Regions from separate parts of the Paenibacillus sp. P3E genome, predicted to be linked through region 2. Evidence: riboswitches for the same ligand, from Rfam matches in the RefSeq annotation. Region 2 holds a riboswitch; each other region holds the start of a gene.
What was found. A riboswitch is a leader RNA that binds a small molecule or an ion and turns the genes downstream of it on or off. The one in region 2 is predicted to bind cyclic di-GMP.

Region 1 (5,305 bases), on a different contig from region 2:
GGAACCCTGGACATCGGCTCAGTATTGCTGAAGACCACTACAGAGATTACAGATACGCTCGGCGACAACAACGGTGTCGATCTCAGCAAATTCATCAAGGTTAAATTCCTGAAGAATAATGATAAAGGAACCATTCTCACACCGGAGGTTGTCGTATACGAAACCACACTGGATGCCCTGAAGAGCCAAACCCCCGATCTTGTAAACAATACCGGTCTGGATCAAATCTGGACGGAAGCCGACGGTATCAAAGCTCAGAGCAGCGACAGCTTTACAGTCAAGTTCGAATTCGTTGACAATGGTGAAGCACAGAACTATTTCCAAAAGGATAAGCTGAAGCTGACTTGGAACTTCGAGGCCAAACAAGGCCCTAAAAAAGATTATTAATTCATAACGGACTGCATTCTGAAGCAGCCTACCCTGATTCCGAAGCCGGAGCAGATTAGGCTGTTTTTTCTTTGTAACGATTGATTTTTGTCCATTTTACGGAAATTTGTTATACTGATAAAAAGAAACGTCTTCGCCGTCCTCCGAAAGAGGCGGTATCCGTTTCTCCATAAATAGAAGGACAATGTATAGCGTCAAGCATATACATTCTTATATTTCAATTGGAAACGGCTACGTCGTCTTTTACAAGCTTATGCTTCCGAAGCAGCAATACTACGTATCGCCTTCAAATAGCCGTTTCAGCGAGAAATATAAGGATGATTGATGGCATAGAACAGTTAAATCCTTATATTTTAACAATAAGTACGGAGGGGCGTTGTAATCGTGCCGGATAATATGGGAAGTCGCATCCACCAACTCCGTCTGGAAAAAGGCTGGTCCTTATCCGAATTAGCGGACAAGTCAGATGTGGCAAAATCATACTTAAGCAATGTAGAAAGAAATATCCAATCCAACCCCTCTATTCAATTCATCGAAAAAATCGCCGATGCGCTCCAGGTGTCTATCCACAGCCTGCTCTATGGCGAGCCCTCAGAGACTGACGAATCCGCACTAGATGGCGAATGGTTCCGGCTCGTTCAAGAAGCCATGGCTTCCGGCATAAGCAAACGGGAATTCAAAGAATTCCTCGATTATCAAAAATGGCGGCTAGAGCAAAAGGATCAATAACGGGCGGTTGTCCTAAGGCTCCAGCGATACAGAAAAGGGCACAGCGTCTGGCGCTGTGCCCTTTTCTGTATGTATTCCCGCAAAGTAAACGCCCCTACATTACCTGCAACGTTGTCTTTTCACTTAAAAACTGGCGGATTTCATCTGCCCCGATGCCTGCTTTCTTCGCCGACATCAGCAAATACACCCATTCTAGATCCAGATCACCCATCAGCAGTTCTCCGTCATTCCCCTGGTTGGACTTATCCAAGATATCTCCTCCTAGAATTTTTGCGTCCCCAGGCAGTCCGGCCGTCGTAGTAGTTGAAGCCTTTCTACATTAGACCCGAGACTTTGTGTCCCTGCCTTTCAGCAGGTTTACCCTTTACTGGATCCTTTACATGAAAGGATCTGGTTAGAAAACAATGAAACCGTTATCCGCAATAACATTATATAAGTTCTCACGAGAAAAGTGTGTCGATTTATGGAAATTTTTTATGACAAGTAGTGCAAAAGAACAGTTTTTTTTGCTGGGATTTGTCCAATAGATATGACTTTAGGAACTATTCATGAAGCCTTCGGTGGCATCCATGGGTAATTATTACCGGATCACCCTGTTCACATCCAGCTTCAGGTAACCGATATCCGTTTTCCATCATTTGAGGACTGAATCATGCCGTTTTGCGAACGGATTCCCCGAAAGTATGAATTGATTACACGCCTTGAAAGTAGCACAATAAGATGAGGAATGAAACCGCAACCATCGCAGCTCCACTGGGCGCCCAAGCCTCATGCCGCACGTGGAGTTCATCCGTTAGGAGGATGTATTCATGGCAGTTAAAGAGCCCTATAACGAATCCATTTGGAGTAAGTATCACGGCCCCAATCTGGGCTACATTCAAGAGAAATATGAGCAATTTGTTCATGATCCTTCATCCGTAGAACATCATTACCGCGATTTGTTTACCGTTTCCGGCCCTCCTCCGCTCGCTCCGGATGCCGTTCAGGCTCCGCAGCCGGCCCTTTCGGGAGACACCGAGTGGCTGAGAAAGGCCGTACGAGCTTCCAAGCTAATCGCCAATATTCGTATATATGGCCATATGGCCGCCAATATCGATCCGCTGGAGCAGGTTAACAGCCCTATGGCGAAATGGCTGGATTATGAAACCTATGACTTGACCCGCGAGGACCTGATTGCCTTGCCTGCCTCGCTGATCTGGGAGAATGCGCCGCCGGATGTTCATACCGCATGGGATGCCGTTCACCGGATGCGTCAGGCATATACGCAGACTATCGCCTACGAATTCGGACATGTGCATGACGAACAGGAGCTTCGCTGGCTGAACGGTCAGGCGGAGTCTACAAGCTCCCCCGCGCCGCTGAACAATACCGAGCGCAAGGAGCTGCTGAACCGCCTGATCCAGGTAGAGCAGTTCGAGACCTTCCTGCATAAGACCTTTGTCGGCCAAAAACGCTTCAGCCTGGAAGGCAATGACGCGCTGGTGCCCATGCTGGACGAGATTGTCCGTGCCGCCGCGCATGATGGTGCAGAGCATATCCTGATGGGCATGGCCCACCGCGGACGTCTGAATGTACTGGCTCATATTCTCGGGAAGCCCTATGATATTATTTTCTCGGAATTCCATCATTCTCCGAACAAGGAGCTTTTCCCTTCCGAAGGCTCCATGGGCATTAACTACGGCTGGACCGGCGATGTGAAATACCATTTGGGTGCTGACCGCGCCGTGCGCGAGGGCGAGACCGTCCGTACCCGTATTACACTGGCCAATAACCCGAGCCATCTGGAATTCGTCAACCCTGTCGTTGAAGGCTTTACACGTGCAGCTCAGGAAGACCGGAATTCCCCGGGTTTGCCGCAGCTCGACACGAACAAGGCCATGGCTGTACTGATGCACGGGGATGCCGCTTTTCCGGGCGAAGGAATTGTTGCGGAAACGCTCAACATCGGCAAGCTCAAAGGGTACTCCAACGGCGGTACGGTGCATATTATCGTCAATAACCGGATCGGATTCACTACCGAAAGTGAAGATTCCCGTTCCACCCATTATGCCAGTGACCTTGCCAAAGGCTATGAAATCCCTGTGGTTCACGTCAATGCCGATGATCCGGAGGCCTGCATCTCCGCTGTCCGCCTGGCTAGCGCCTACCGCAATCAATTTAAGAAGGATTTCGTGATCGATCTGATTGGATACCGCCGCCACGGTCATAATGAGATGGATGATCCTGAAACCACCCAGCCGATTGTGTATGGCAGAGTGCGTAACCATCCGACCGTCTATCGTGTCTATGCGGAACGCCTGCAGCGGGAGAAGATCATCACGGCAGATGATGTGAACCAGATGAACCTTGATGCGGAAAAAGTGCTTCAGGAAGCCTTCGACCTGATGAAGGATGGCAAGCGCAAGAACGGAGAAGCCAAAACCTCGGTACCGCTCGAAACGGAAGCAACTCAGCCGCAATCCACGGCGGTGCAGCTGGAGCAACTGCAGCTGATCAACCGGGAACTGCTGACGGTACCGGACGGCTTCAAGGTCTATCCGAAGCTGGAGCGAATTCTGCAGCGCCGCAAGGATGCGCTGAAGGACGGAGAACGGGTAGACTGGGCACTGGCCGAAACGCTGGCATTCGCCACTATCCTGAAGGACGGTACACCGATCCGCCTGAGCGGCCAGGATTCCCAGCGTGGAACCTTCGCCCACCGTCATCTGGTGCTGCACGACAGCGAGACAGGTGCACTGTTCTCTCCGCTGCACCAGCTTAGCGATTCCAAGGCATCCTTCGGGGTGTACAACAGCCCGCTCTCAGAAGCCTCGGTACTCGGCTACGAATACGGCTACAATGTGTTCGCGCCAGAAACCTTCGTGATCTGGGAAGCACAGTATGGCGATTTCGCCAATGCTGCTCAGGTTATTATCGACCAGTTCATTGCTGCCGGACGCGCGAAATGGACCCAACGCAGCAATCTGACGATCCTGCTGCCGCATGGATATGAAGGGCAAGGCCCTGAGCACTCCAGTGCCCGGCTGGAACGGTATCTGCAGCTCTCCGCTGAGGAGAACTGGACTGTGGCGAACCTGAGCTCCGCAGCGCAGTATTTTCATCTTCTGCGCCGCCAGGCAGCCTTGTGCGGCAAGGGAGAGGCCCGCCCGCTCGTGATCATGGCTCCGAAGAGCCTGATCCGCAACCCGCGCAGCACCTCCTCCGGAGCCGAGCTGGCTTCCGGCGGATTCCAGCCTGTACTTTCCGAGCCGCTTCTTGGCGGCAGTCCCGGGGAGATCAAACGGCTGGTAGTGTGCAGCGGCAAGGTGACTCTCGATCTGCAGACGGAGCTGGAGGCCGCCAAGGATCAAGACTGGTCCTGGCTGCATATCCTCCGTCTGGAGCAGCTCTATCCATTCCCTGAACGGGAACTGGCTGCACACCTCAGTGCGATGGGTTCCCTTACGGAAATTGTGTGGCTGCAGGAAGAACCGAAGAACATGGGCGGCTGGAGTTATGCCGAGCCCCGGCTGCGGGCCATCGCCCCGCAGAACGTCAAGGTGCAGTATATCGGCCGTCCGGAGCGATCCAGCCCGGCTAGCGGATATGCGGACGTGCATACTTTTGAGCAGCGTCGTATAGTAACAGAAGCCCTGAAATTGAACTCGCAAGTACAAGCGGCTGTACCGTCTTCCAGATAGAGGGCGGTGTCTCGGTAACGTAAACTATTCTATTTGGGGAGGTAAGGGCCTGTGTCCGAAATTAAAGTACCTGATTTGGGCGAATCTATTTCCGAAGGAACGATCTACAAATGGCTGGTAAAAGAGGGGGATACGGTCGGTCAGGGGGATGTGCTCGCTGAACTGGAGACTGATAAGGTCAACCTGGAGATCAGCGCGGAGGAGGACGGCGTCATCTCCTCCATCCTGCGCCAGGCCGGCGAGAATGTAGCCGTCGGCGAAGCGATCGGCATCATCGGCAGCGGCGCCGGTACGGCAGGCGCCGAAGCGCCGCAGAGCGCTGCGGCCGGCAAGCCGGAGGCTCCTGCTGCGAGCAGCGAAGCCCCAGCGGCTGCCGCACCGCAGGCAACGGCGCCAGCTTCCCCCGCCGCACCCGATGCAGCGGCGGCGGGCACTGCGGCCCTGGCTTCGCCGGGGGCGCGCAAGCTCGCGCGGGAGCGGGGCATCGACCTCGGCGAGGTCAGTGCCCG
Region 2 (5,305 bases):
TTTTGGTTTTACGCCTTGATTCGATACAAAAACTATAGTTTTGGGATATTTTCCCTCTAATATAATCATATATTTCTCAAATAAGCAAGAAAAAAGTCGAATTGTGTATAAAATTGTTGAAGAAGGATTTATTGGATTTCCTCAAGCGTTGCAAGCAGCACATTAAAAGCTGAAATGACTCTTGGAGCACCGATACAAGGCACCAGATGCAATAAGATTCCTTTGATCTGTTCTACAGTTATTCCGACGCGGAGCGCCATCACATAATGGACCCCGAGCTGCTCAAATTGTCCCATAGTAATCAAAGACGAAATAACAGCAATTTCTTTCCAATCGGAGCCAATTGTTGTGCGCTGAAAAAGATCCCCATAAGCGTTGCCCATAATGTACTCGGCCAGTTCGGGGAAATGCTCTTTGATTGGAGCTAGTGCTTTGGCTCCATAGTCGCCGGACAGGTTGGTAAAATGCTTTAGACCGCTGTAACTGGTGTTTTCCACAAAGATGCCTCCTGAATTTTGATGAGTGGCAAGGACCGGTCATGTGAAGCTTGATTCTTACCTCTGCTACTTAGTTGAGATTCAACGTCCTATGGGCCGTTGGAGGCACTTCGTCACGGTCTGTCAACAATTCAATGACAGCTACACGGTTTGACTCGACTGCGGCTTGTACAGCAACGTTGAATTGCTCCGCGGTTTCGCATTTGTAGCCTGTGGCTCCGAGTGACTCAGCGAATTTCACGGCATCCATAGGTACCTCGTAGATCGTACCGTCAATTCTGCCTGTGGTTTTCTCCATCCCCTTAAGCGCCATATCCAGCTGCATGTTGTTCACTACGATAAAGATTACCGGAATATTCTTGCAGACTGCAGTGTTGATTTCAGCACCAAGCATCATGAAGCAGCCATCACCGGTTAGGCAGAAAATGGTTTCTTCAGGGGAAGCCACCTTAGCCCCAATAGCCATTCCAATGGAGTTGCCCATACAGGCAAAATAAGCATCAAAGACAAAACTGCCCGGTTTTTTCACGTTGTACCATTTCACGGCGTTGAAGCCATGGCTGCCGTCATCTACAAAAACGGTGTTGTTGTAAGGAATCAAATCGCTCAAGGTGCTCATGACCGAAGCTAGTGACAGCTTGGAGAGAACAGGCAACTCTTCCGCATAATGAACATCGGTTTCTGTTATATGTTTCTTTATAGCAGCTGTATCTATATTCTTTAGATAAAAAGCCAAATTGTCCCGTAAATCCCCGCCTATAGCGATGGTCTGTGAAGATAAAATTTTACCTACGAAGGTAGGGTCTACGTCAAATTGGATAAGTGTTTTCGGGTGATTTTCAGCCTTTAGATTGCAGATGGTCATGTCACTCAGACGTGATCCAAGCACAATGAACAAATCACTGCGGTTCAATAAATCATCACCATGCTTGCAGCCGCCAACACCAATTGGTCCATGATACAACGGGTGATCCCAAGGGATCGCACCTTTTCCTCCCGGTGAAGTAACGACAGGGATGTTAAAAGTTTCAGCCAGCTGAATGAGCTCTTGGTGTGCAATAGAACGGTTAACCCCTTTGCCGGCAATAATAAGAGGATGGCTGGAGGCATTAATAGCTGAAATCACACGTTCGAAATTAGCAGTGCTTACGAGATGTTCACGCTCAGGAATCACTATCCGGCATTCTTCCAGCATTTCCGTCTGCACATCAAACGGGATACATAAATGGACCGGCCCGCGCTGTCCGCCCAAAGCAATAGAAATAGCATGGTTAAATAAGGTGCTGAAATGATCACCTCGCTCCACCAGTTTACTGAAGAGTGTAGCCGGTCTGAACATGTCCGCCAGGTCAGCCAGATATGACGAAGAATCCTGGCACTGGGGAATTCCCAGCTCCTTAATAGATTGATGACCTGTAATGAACAGCACAGGCAGGTTGTTCGCTTTAGCATGTGCTGCAGCAGTAAGAAGATTGGTTCCGCCTGGACCTGAAGTCCCAAAAGCTACACCCAGCCTGCCGGTTTTGAGAGCATAGCCTGCTGCTTCGAACCCGGAGCTGGACTCATGTCTGCCAGGAATAAATTCAATCCCGTAATCGACCATCTTAAGAACTACGGGACAAATAGACTTGCCGATGATACCAAAGGAATGTGTTACGCCGAGGTTTCGTAGTGCCTCAGCCATATAATCTGCGACTGTTTTCAGATAATCCACCCACCCAATGTTTTTTTTTAGCAGAAATAGAAAACCTGCACTCACGAGAGTACAGGTCGGCTGCAATGAATAACCGTATAGAACGAGGTTTCCCCAGAGCTTCGGTTGTTCAGCAACCTGGCTGTCATGGTCCCATAAAAATGAGACTGTAGATCCATGGCTTTGCGTCATTCCCTTTCGGTGAATTTTGCCGTTATGATGTATTGGAAAAAATGCATATTTTTACTTTACAATATATTTCTAACTCCTCTCTTGTCAATATATTTGTGCTGAAAAGCTCAGTTTTTGACGAAATTAACGAACAATGTCAATTGCAAGAAATGGTCCAGTTGAGTTGGAAAACAGGGCGAATCCAAAAAAAATTTAATGCAAAAAAGTCTTAATAATACAAATTGTGAAGAAACATTGAAACAGAAATATATCAGGTATATTGAACTATTCCTTTGTATGGAAATGGATGATTAGACTGGAATAATGGGGTGTACCCATTTTTTATCTGGATTAATAAGGCTAATGAACGAAACACCCTTCAGATCCAATTGTATTCATTATATTATTTCCATTAAAAATAGCGGAGAGAAGTGCAAAAGAAATAACGATACTTGCTGCTGCCAAAAAACTGAATTTTCATAAAATAACATTGATTATTTTGTGAACAAAAAAAGACCGCTTCATATGAAACGGTCTATGAAAATGGAGATTAAAATTTGAAAATATGGATCGTTTTCTGGAGTTGGAATACTGCTTGTGTCATTTTCTCTGTTTCTTCAGCAACAGACTGCAGGGCATTTATTTGTTCGTTCATTGCTGCGGATACCTCTTGGGTTCCGGCCGCAGTTTCTTCTGTAATCGCAGAGATATTTTCGATAGCTCCAGAAATTTTTAACGCGCTCTCCAACATGAGGTCACTCTCAGACGAGAAAGAAGCAATTTGCTCGGTGATGTACTGAACGCTTTGCACAATCTGGGCGAAAATATTCGCGGTTTCAATGATCATTTCATTTTGAACTTGGACGACTTCCTCATTAATGGCAATATTCTCAATCGCTTCCTTGATATCGTTCTCAATACTGCGCACCAGACCGAATACTTCTTTGGTGGAGGCTGTAGATTCCTCAGCAAGCTTGCGGACTTCCTGGGCTACAACAGCGAAACCACGACCATGTTCACCGGCGCGTGCTGCTTCGATCGATGCATTGAGTGAGAGCAGGTTGGTCTGCTCGGCGATTTCTGTAATGGTTTTGGTGATCATCGTGATCCCCCGGGCATTATGTGATAGTGCTTCAATCGTGTCGGCGACCTTCTGGGTAGCTTGTATATTCTTGCGCATGCCTTCTGCTTGAGTATCTACGGATTGGCGGCCTTTCTCAACTAATTCTAGCGTATGTATGGAACGTCTGTTCATTTCTTTGGTAGAGCTTGTGTAATTCGAAACCTTGGTTTCAATGTCTTTGATGGAATCGGTCATATCGGCGATGTCCACGGAGATTTCATTTGCGCCGAGAGCCAGTTCATTGGAAGAAGAGGAGACCTGGGCCATTACGACTTTCAGATTCTGATTTTTGTCCTCGATTCCGCGGCTGGCATCCATGACATGGCGGGTAATCTGAGATGCTTCGGTTAGTATTTTCTTCAGCTTATCGATCATTGTATTGAAGGAGCGGCTGACTTCCCCCATGGAACCATTCTCATCTGCCCGGGTTGTAAAGTCACCTTTGGCAATCGTGTGGGTTACGTTGGAGATATCATCGAATGAAGATGTAAGCGTTCTCTCAATGAAGCGTGCGAGTGGGAAGGTCAGTGCAGCCAATACCGCAACCATTATAATGCCGATAATCATCTTGCCCATCACTACAAGTGTGATTAGTACAGGGACAGCGAATAAAGCGGCAACCAAGTAACAACCGGCTCTAATTCTCTGTTTTAACGGAAGCTTGTTCATCCAGTCCATCATAAAAAGTTCCCCCTAAAATAATGTTGTGTATTGTAATATTATAGGCGTTTTCAGAGGGAGAGGTCTATTGTAAGAATTGACATAAAAATGCTCAAATAGGTCTTTCGGGCATGAATTTTGTGTGAATCTCTTCATACATAGCACGGTGGTATGGTTCAATTTGGAGAAGATACATTTCACTAGTGCTTCAGGCTCAGAGGATGTGACATCCGATATAGAAAAACGCTCATTGGAACAGCAGGCGGATGCCCGCTCTCCAAAGAGCGTTTGTTCAGGGCTACTTTTTTACAGTAACACAATTTCTTCCGCGGTATTGATTTCCGGCAGTCCTGCCAGTTTCACCAGAACAGCTTGAGGAACCGCCTTATCGACGGTGAGCAGCATGATCGCAGCGCCGCCAACGATTTTACGTCCTACCTGCATGGAGGCGATATTGACATCGTTCTCCCCAAGCAGTGTACCGACAGCACCGATGATACCCGGTTTGTCGTTATGCGAAATTACAATCTGATGGCCTTCCGGAGCAATATCGACCGGGAACTTGTTGACCTGCACGATCCGTTCTCCGTAGCCCTGCAGCAGCGTTCCCGCAACCAGACGTTCTTCGTCAGGATCTGCCTTCAGGGTGACGGTGATAAGGTTGGTAAATCCCTTGGTTTTGGAAGCCTTAGTCACAATTACATTCACATCACGGGTTTTGGCCAAATGCATCGAATTGACGATGTTCACATCTGTCCCAAAGTGACGGGAAAGTACGCCCTTGACGATATAGCGGGTCAGTGGCTGTGTATCTACATCGGATAGGTCACCGGCATATTCTACTTGGATTTCTCTGATCGCGCCATCGGTAAGCTGTGTTGCGAAGCTGCCCAGCTTTTCGCCGAGTGTGAAGTAAGGCTGAAGCTTGTTCATCACACTTGGAGCAACAGGAGGGATGTTCACAGCGTTAATGAACGGCTCGTTGCGCAGAATATGCAGCACCTGCTCCGATACATCTATAGCAACATTCTCCTGGGCTTCTACGGTGGAAGCGCCAAGATGAGGCGTTACGATGATTTTGGGATGGGAGAGGAATGGATGATCAGCTTGCGGCGGTTCCTTTTCGAATACGTCAAAGGCTGCTCCGGCAACAATGCCGCT
Region 3 (5,305 bases), on a different contig from region 2:
GAAAATAATAGGTATAATCGTAATAAAAAGCCGGTACTTACGGTAAGTGTTCAATGTAATCTCCTCTCTCCAGCCTAAAGTGCTGTATTGACGCTTATGGATGGTCTTCCCTCCAAGGGTTACACCAACCTGAGGCCATACAGACTAATAGCTTAGTAGCCCTGCTGTTTAGCAGGGCCATCGGACTTTTAGGATTTTAGAATTGTAACGTCTTAACCAGTATCGGCGTTCGGTGATGAATTCAGCAGTACTTTAGGAAGCGGAAGGAAGGAACAGTGCGCTGGCAGGGACCGTCCCTTTGACTTGACTTGGACTTTCCCACATCAGCCGCGCTCTTGCATCCCCTTGGTTCTCATAATACTCCACTTTGATATCATATAGTTGCCCGGCTTGCAGGCTTATGCTTCCTGTGCGTTCGGTCCCGCTCTGCTTCATCCAGCTGTCAATGACAAGAGTGTTATTGATCCAAACGCGGACACCATCATCTGATGTTGTATAAATCTGATAGGTTTCGCTATACAGCGGTTTGATCTTGCCACTCCATCTTACGGAAAAGAAATCAATGCCAATCGCAGCATCCGGTGTACCCAGCCGCCAGTTGAAATCCAGCAAAGCATCGGTGCGTACAACTGCCGGAGCACCGGTCAACTGCATGTTATTAAAATATTCCGCCTGCAGTCCGTTTGCAGCAGGAGCCGCCGCTGTTAGAGCCGGCGTTGGTATCGGTGTTGGCGTTGGTGCTGGTGTTGGCACCGGCGTTGGTGCCGGTGTTGGCACCGGCGTTGGTGTCGGTGTTGACACCGACGTTGGTGTCGGTGTTGGCACCGGCGTTGGTGTCGGTGTCGGCACTGGCGTTGGTGTCGGTGTCGGTGTTGGCACTGGCGTTGGTGTCGGTGTTGACACTGGCGTTGGTGTCGGTGTTGGCACCGGCGTTGGTGCTTCTACAAGCGCCAACGATGTTTTGCTAACGCTGGCTGCTGACGTATTTACAAACAATGCACTTGTTGGGACGGTCGCTTTGACCTGGCTTGCGCTTTGCCACATCAGACGGATGTTGGCATCGCCTGCATTCTCATAATATTCCACTCTGATATCATAGAGCTGTCCAGCCGTCATAGCGATACTTCCGATACGTTCAGTTCCGCTCTGCTTGGTCCAGCTGTCGATTACGGCTGTGCCGTTAATCCAGACACGGATACCATCGTCAGAAGTAGTGATAATCTGGTAGGTCTCGCTGTATAAAGGCTTGATTTTCCCTGTCCAGCGGGCCGAGACCCCATCTACCTTTATGGAGCTGTCCGGTGAGCCTTGACGCCAGTTGAAATTAAGCAGCGCGTCGTCACGTACCTTTGCAGGTGTGCCTGAAAGCGTCATGTTATTGTAATACTCTCCGTGAAGGCCATTCACAACAGGCGTTTGTACATTATCACCGGACGCCGGAGTGGTTATTGGCTTTACCGTTGCTGTGGGTAAAGGTACTGGCGTAGCAGTTGGCGTTGGCGTTGCTGTGGCAGTCGGCGTTGCAGTCGGTGTGGCAGTTGGCGTTGCCGTTGGTGTGGCAGTCGGAGCAGGTGTCTGCACTACCTCCGCTTTATATTCATTAAGCGATACTGTATAGCTGTCACTCATGAAATTTTTGATGGTATCTGTACTGTTATTCTCATAGAGCATTTTTCCCCAGTTCATCATGTATACCCATTTTCTCTGGGAAAGCTGGAGCTTGGCTGTACTTGGCATCTCACCATTTTCACCGATAGCAATGGGTTTGCCGTTGGCGAGACTCAAAAGGTCGTCATAATACTTGTTCATATAATCATTGTTATATATATCTGCTGCAAGGATGTCTACCTTATCCGCTCCCGGATAGGTCAGTTCATATGGATCAGACCAGGCGTTGGGAGCATTCGGATTCCATACCCACAGCAGGTTGTTTAATTGATGAACGCCCACAAAGCGGTCATACATAATATTCCAAAGTTCTGCAAAATTGTTCTTCTTCCCCCACCAGAACCAGTTGCCGTTCATTTCATGGTAAGGTCTCCAAAGTACAGGAACGCCCGCGTCCCGCAAGCTTTTGAGTGAAACCGCCACTTTGTCCAGATCGGCGATGAGGCTGTTGTATTGGGCTGTTCCAGGTGTTACATACTTATTGAAGTCCTCTTGGCTGAGTGTCTTCTGCACATTGGACCACAGATAAGAAGTCCCTGGCAGTTGCTCATGGAAGGTCATAGCGACAATGCCGCCATTTTTATACCAGTTGATCGCACTGTTCACTACATTTTTGCGCTGAGTTGCTGCAGTACTTTCCGACTGGCCGCTGATCACACCAAGCTCGAAGCCATGGAGGGCAGCGAATTGTCCGCTGGTTCCCTTCAGTTTGTTGCTGAACTCATCCGGGCTCTCCAGGTAGTCATGCTGGCCTGTGATAATGCCTTTTCCGGAAATGGAGTACAGATTGTCAAGCAGCTTGACAGCTTCAGCTGAAGCATCCGGATTAACCGGTGCTGAAGAACTCGAAGCAGCTACGGTGGAAGGCGCAGCCCCCAAACCCAGTGGTACAACGGTCAACAACAGGGCAATAGTTACAATGGTGCACAGCAGACGCGACTTACGGTAAGTTGTCAAAATTCATCTTCCTTTCGGTAGCTAGGCTGCCACTCTTTCGAAGGCCCTATAGCTTTGCGTCCCTATCTTTCGATTAGGTTTGCCTTTTTCGTTTTGGAAGGATTTATCCCTCTTACCGTAAGTATCGTCTCTATTAATTTTTTAGTTTAGAGCATTAATGAATTTTTCTTAATAAATGGTTCTTAATACCTGTTTTGGATTTGACACAATTGGGTAAATAGATAATTTAGCCCTAGGTTTAGGCCCATCCTATACATCAACCGGGACGATTCAGTCGAATTTTACAGCGCGATCAGCGTTCCTATTTTAAGAAATGAATTGATGAAGAGCAATATCCTTCCAGTCCAGTGTGATGCGGATATTATCCTCTTCGACCAGCTCTGAACCGGTCTGCACCTCAATGAACTCTACATCGGTTAGCGCCAGGATTGCATGTTTTGTGCCTTCCGGTATGCGCACTACATCTCCTGCTTTCACATTATGCATCTTCTCATTCAGCACAATGCTGGCTTCCCCGCTGACAATCGTCCAGATTTCACTGCGTTTGTGATGCAGCTGGTAGCTGATGTTTTTACCTTCGGCTATGAAAATCCGCTTGGTCAGCACCTCGTTGCCCTCATCATATTTCACATAATCAATAACCTTATAGTGGCCCCAGCGGCGTTCCTCGTACATGGGTCTTTGTTCAAAAGACTTCAGCACTTCCTTAATCCGCGGGCTTTCGGCTTTGTGAGTGACCAGAATGCCATCCGGGCTGGCTGCGATGATTAAATCTTTCGCACCGATGACTGTAATCGGAATATCCAGTTCGTTGATCAGGCAGGTTCCTTCAGAATCGGCAGTCACGAACCCTTTACCCACGTGGTTGCTGCTCATTTCTTCTGTGAGGGTATTCCATGTGCCAAGATCCTTCCAGAAACCGGCGTAAGGCTGAACGACGATCTTCTCCTCTTTTTCTACCACTTCGTAGTCAAAACTGATGGAAGCCAGCAATTTATATTGCTTCTGCAGCTCCTCATAGTTCAAAGGCAGACCTTTACGCTGCAAAATATCCAGCAAATAACCCAAACGGAATGCAAATACTCCGCAGTTCCACAACGCGCCCTTGCTGATCAGTTCTTCAGCCTGTACACGGTCCGGCTTCTCCTGGAAATGGCTCACCTGCAGATAGCCGCTTGCCGCTGCCTCGTCACTGGTAGGAATAATATAGCCGTATTTCTCGGAAGCCAGCTCAGGAACAACCCCCATCAGCGCCAGGTTTGCGCCGCTTTGTTCCATCGTTGCTTCAAGCTGGACGACGGTGTCAAAAAATGATGCCTCCACATAAGGATCGACCGGCAAAATGGCCACTGTCTCGCTGGGAGACACTCCTGCCACGGAATACAGATAAGCTGCAGTCAAAGCGATGGCAGGGAAGGTATCCCGGCGTTCCGGCTCCACAATGATAGGCACCTCTGCGCCGAGCTGGCTCTGTATCATCTCCACTTGGCTGCGGCCGGTCGCAAGGTACGAGGATTCCGCCATCCCTGTCTCCTGCAGTTGTCTCCATACACGTTGTACCATGGATTCCGGCTCCCCAGCCGGACTTTGCAGTACCTTCAGAAATTGCTTGGAACGTGAATCATTGGATAAAGGCCAGAGACGTTTACCAGAACCGCCAGATAGAAGTACCAGTTTCATAAGTGAACCCTCCTCATTTATGTGTTGTCGCGAAAATATCGGATTGTTATTGTGCGCTTTGACTTGTGAAAAGCTTGGAATCGAGCTGTTGCGGGAGTCACTGCAAGGAATGTTTGGACTTTCGGCCGCTGTTGTCACCAGATTTCTTCGATTAGACTGCTAAGCGCAGTTGAAATCCGGTGACAAAGGCGGTCGCTTCCGCTCCTACAGTTCCAAAATTCCTCTCCGTTTCTTCCCTTAACAGCCTATCTGCTTGCTTCACCCAGCAGGCGAAGCGCCCTGCTAAAGATCCGGCATTGCCGCTTGTTTGCGCGGCAGGGAAGAGCCGAGAGCGGGCCGACTTAGCAGCGCTTAGACCGCTCCGGCTACGCTGGGGGAGTAGCCGCTCAGGCCCCCCATTTGCGGGCGGCCGACGGAATGGTATTCAAGGCCGGTGCCCTCGATCTGCTCCTTGGAGTACACGTTGCGGCCATCGATCAGCACCTGGCGGCGCATGCTCTCCGCAAGCTTATGCAGATCAATATCCTTGAACATGCTCCAGTCGGTCAGCAGGCATACTGCATCACTGCCTTCTGCCGCTTCTTCCGGCAGACCGCACCAGCGGAGCTGCGGATGATCGTACTGCTGTCTGAAGTTATCTGCAGCAATCGGATCATACAGCTTCACTATAGCGCCTTCGGCCACCAGTACCTCAACAATTTCAAGGGCGGGTGCTTCGCGTACATCATCGGTGTTCGGTTTGAAGGCCAGGCCCCATACACCGATCACTGCGCCACGCAGGTTGCCAAGGGATTCATGCAGCTTGGAGATAATCATGAACCGCTGCCCCTTGTTCACCTCGACTACGGATTTCAGCAGCTTGAACTCGTAATCCACGTTGCCCGCAATCTGGATCAGCGCATTGGTATCTTTCGGGAAACAGGAGCCTCCATAACCGATGCCGGCCTGCAGGAACGAGGAGCCGATTCTACGGTCCATCCCCATGCCTTCCGCCACCAGG

Region 1: linked by a shared signal. The riboswitch ahead of A3842_RS05225 (anti-repressor SinI family protein) and the one ahead of A3842_RS20685 (thiamine pyrophosphate-binding protein) in region 2 are both predicted to bind cyclic di-GMP.
Region 3: linked by a shared signal. The riboswitch ahead of A3842_RS31525 (glycosyl hydrolase) and the one ahead of A3842_RS20685 (thiamine pyrophosphate-binding protein) in region 2 are both predicted to bind cyclic di-GMP.

The regions. Positions count from the first base shown of each region.
Region 1 is NZ_LVWH01000033.1:2,208-7,512, forward strand. It holds gene A3842_RS05215 (TasA family protein) at 1-387, shown strand, start outside; gene A3842_RS05220 (helix-turn-helix domain-containing protein) at 784-1,116, shown strand; gene A3842_RS05225 (anti-repressor SinI family protein) at 1,211-1,366, opposite strand; cyclic di-GMP riboswitch class I at 1,395-1,488, opposite strand; gene A3842_RS05230 (2-oxoglutarate dehydrogenase E1 component) at 1,926-4,796, shown strand; gene odhB (2-oxoglutarate dehydrogenase complex dihydrolipoyllysine-residue succinyltransferase) at 4,848-5,305, shown strand, end outside.
Region 2 is NZ_LVWH01000182.1:41,010-46,314, reverse strand. It holds gene A3842_RS20690 (carboxymuconolactone decarboxylase family protein) at 129-497, opposite strand; gene A3842_RS20685 (thiamine pyrophosphate-binding protein) at 568-2,181, opposite strand; cyclic di-GMP riboswitch class I at 2,320-2,413, opposite strand; gene A3842_RS20680 (methyl-accepting chemotaxis protein) at 2,912-4,162, opposite strand; gene serA (phosphoglycerate dehydrogenase) at 4,451-5,305, opposite strand, start outside.
Region 3 is NZ_LVWH01000162.1:22,583-27,887, forward strand. It holds gene A3842_RS14160 (glycosyl hydrolase) at 1-54, opposite strand, end outside; gene A3842_RS31525 (glycosyl hydrolase) at 253-2,625, opposite strand; cyclic di-GMP riboswitch class I at 2,639-2,719, opposite strand; gene A3842_RS14185 (sugar phosphate nucleotidyltransferase) at 2,932-4,305, opposite strand; gene A3842_RS14190 (UDP-glucose dehydrogenase family protein) at 4,657-5,305, opposite strand, start outside.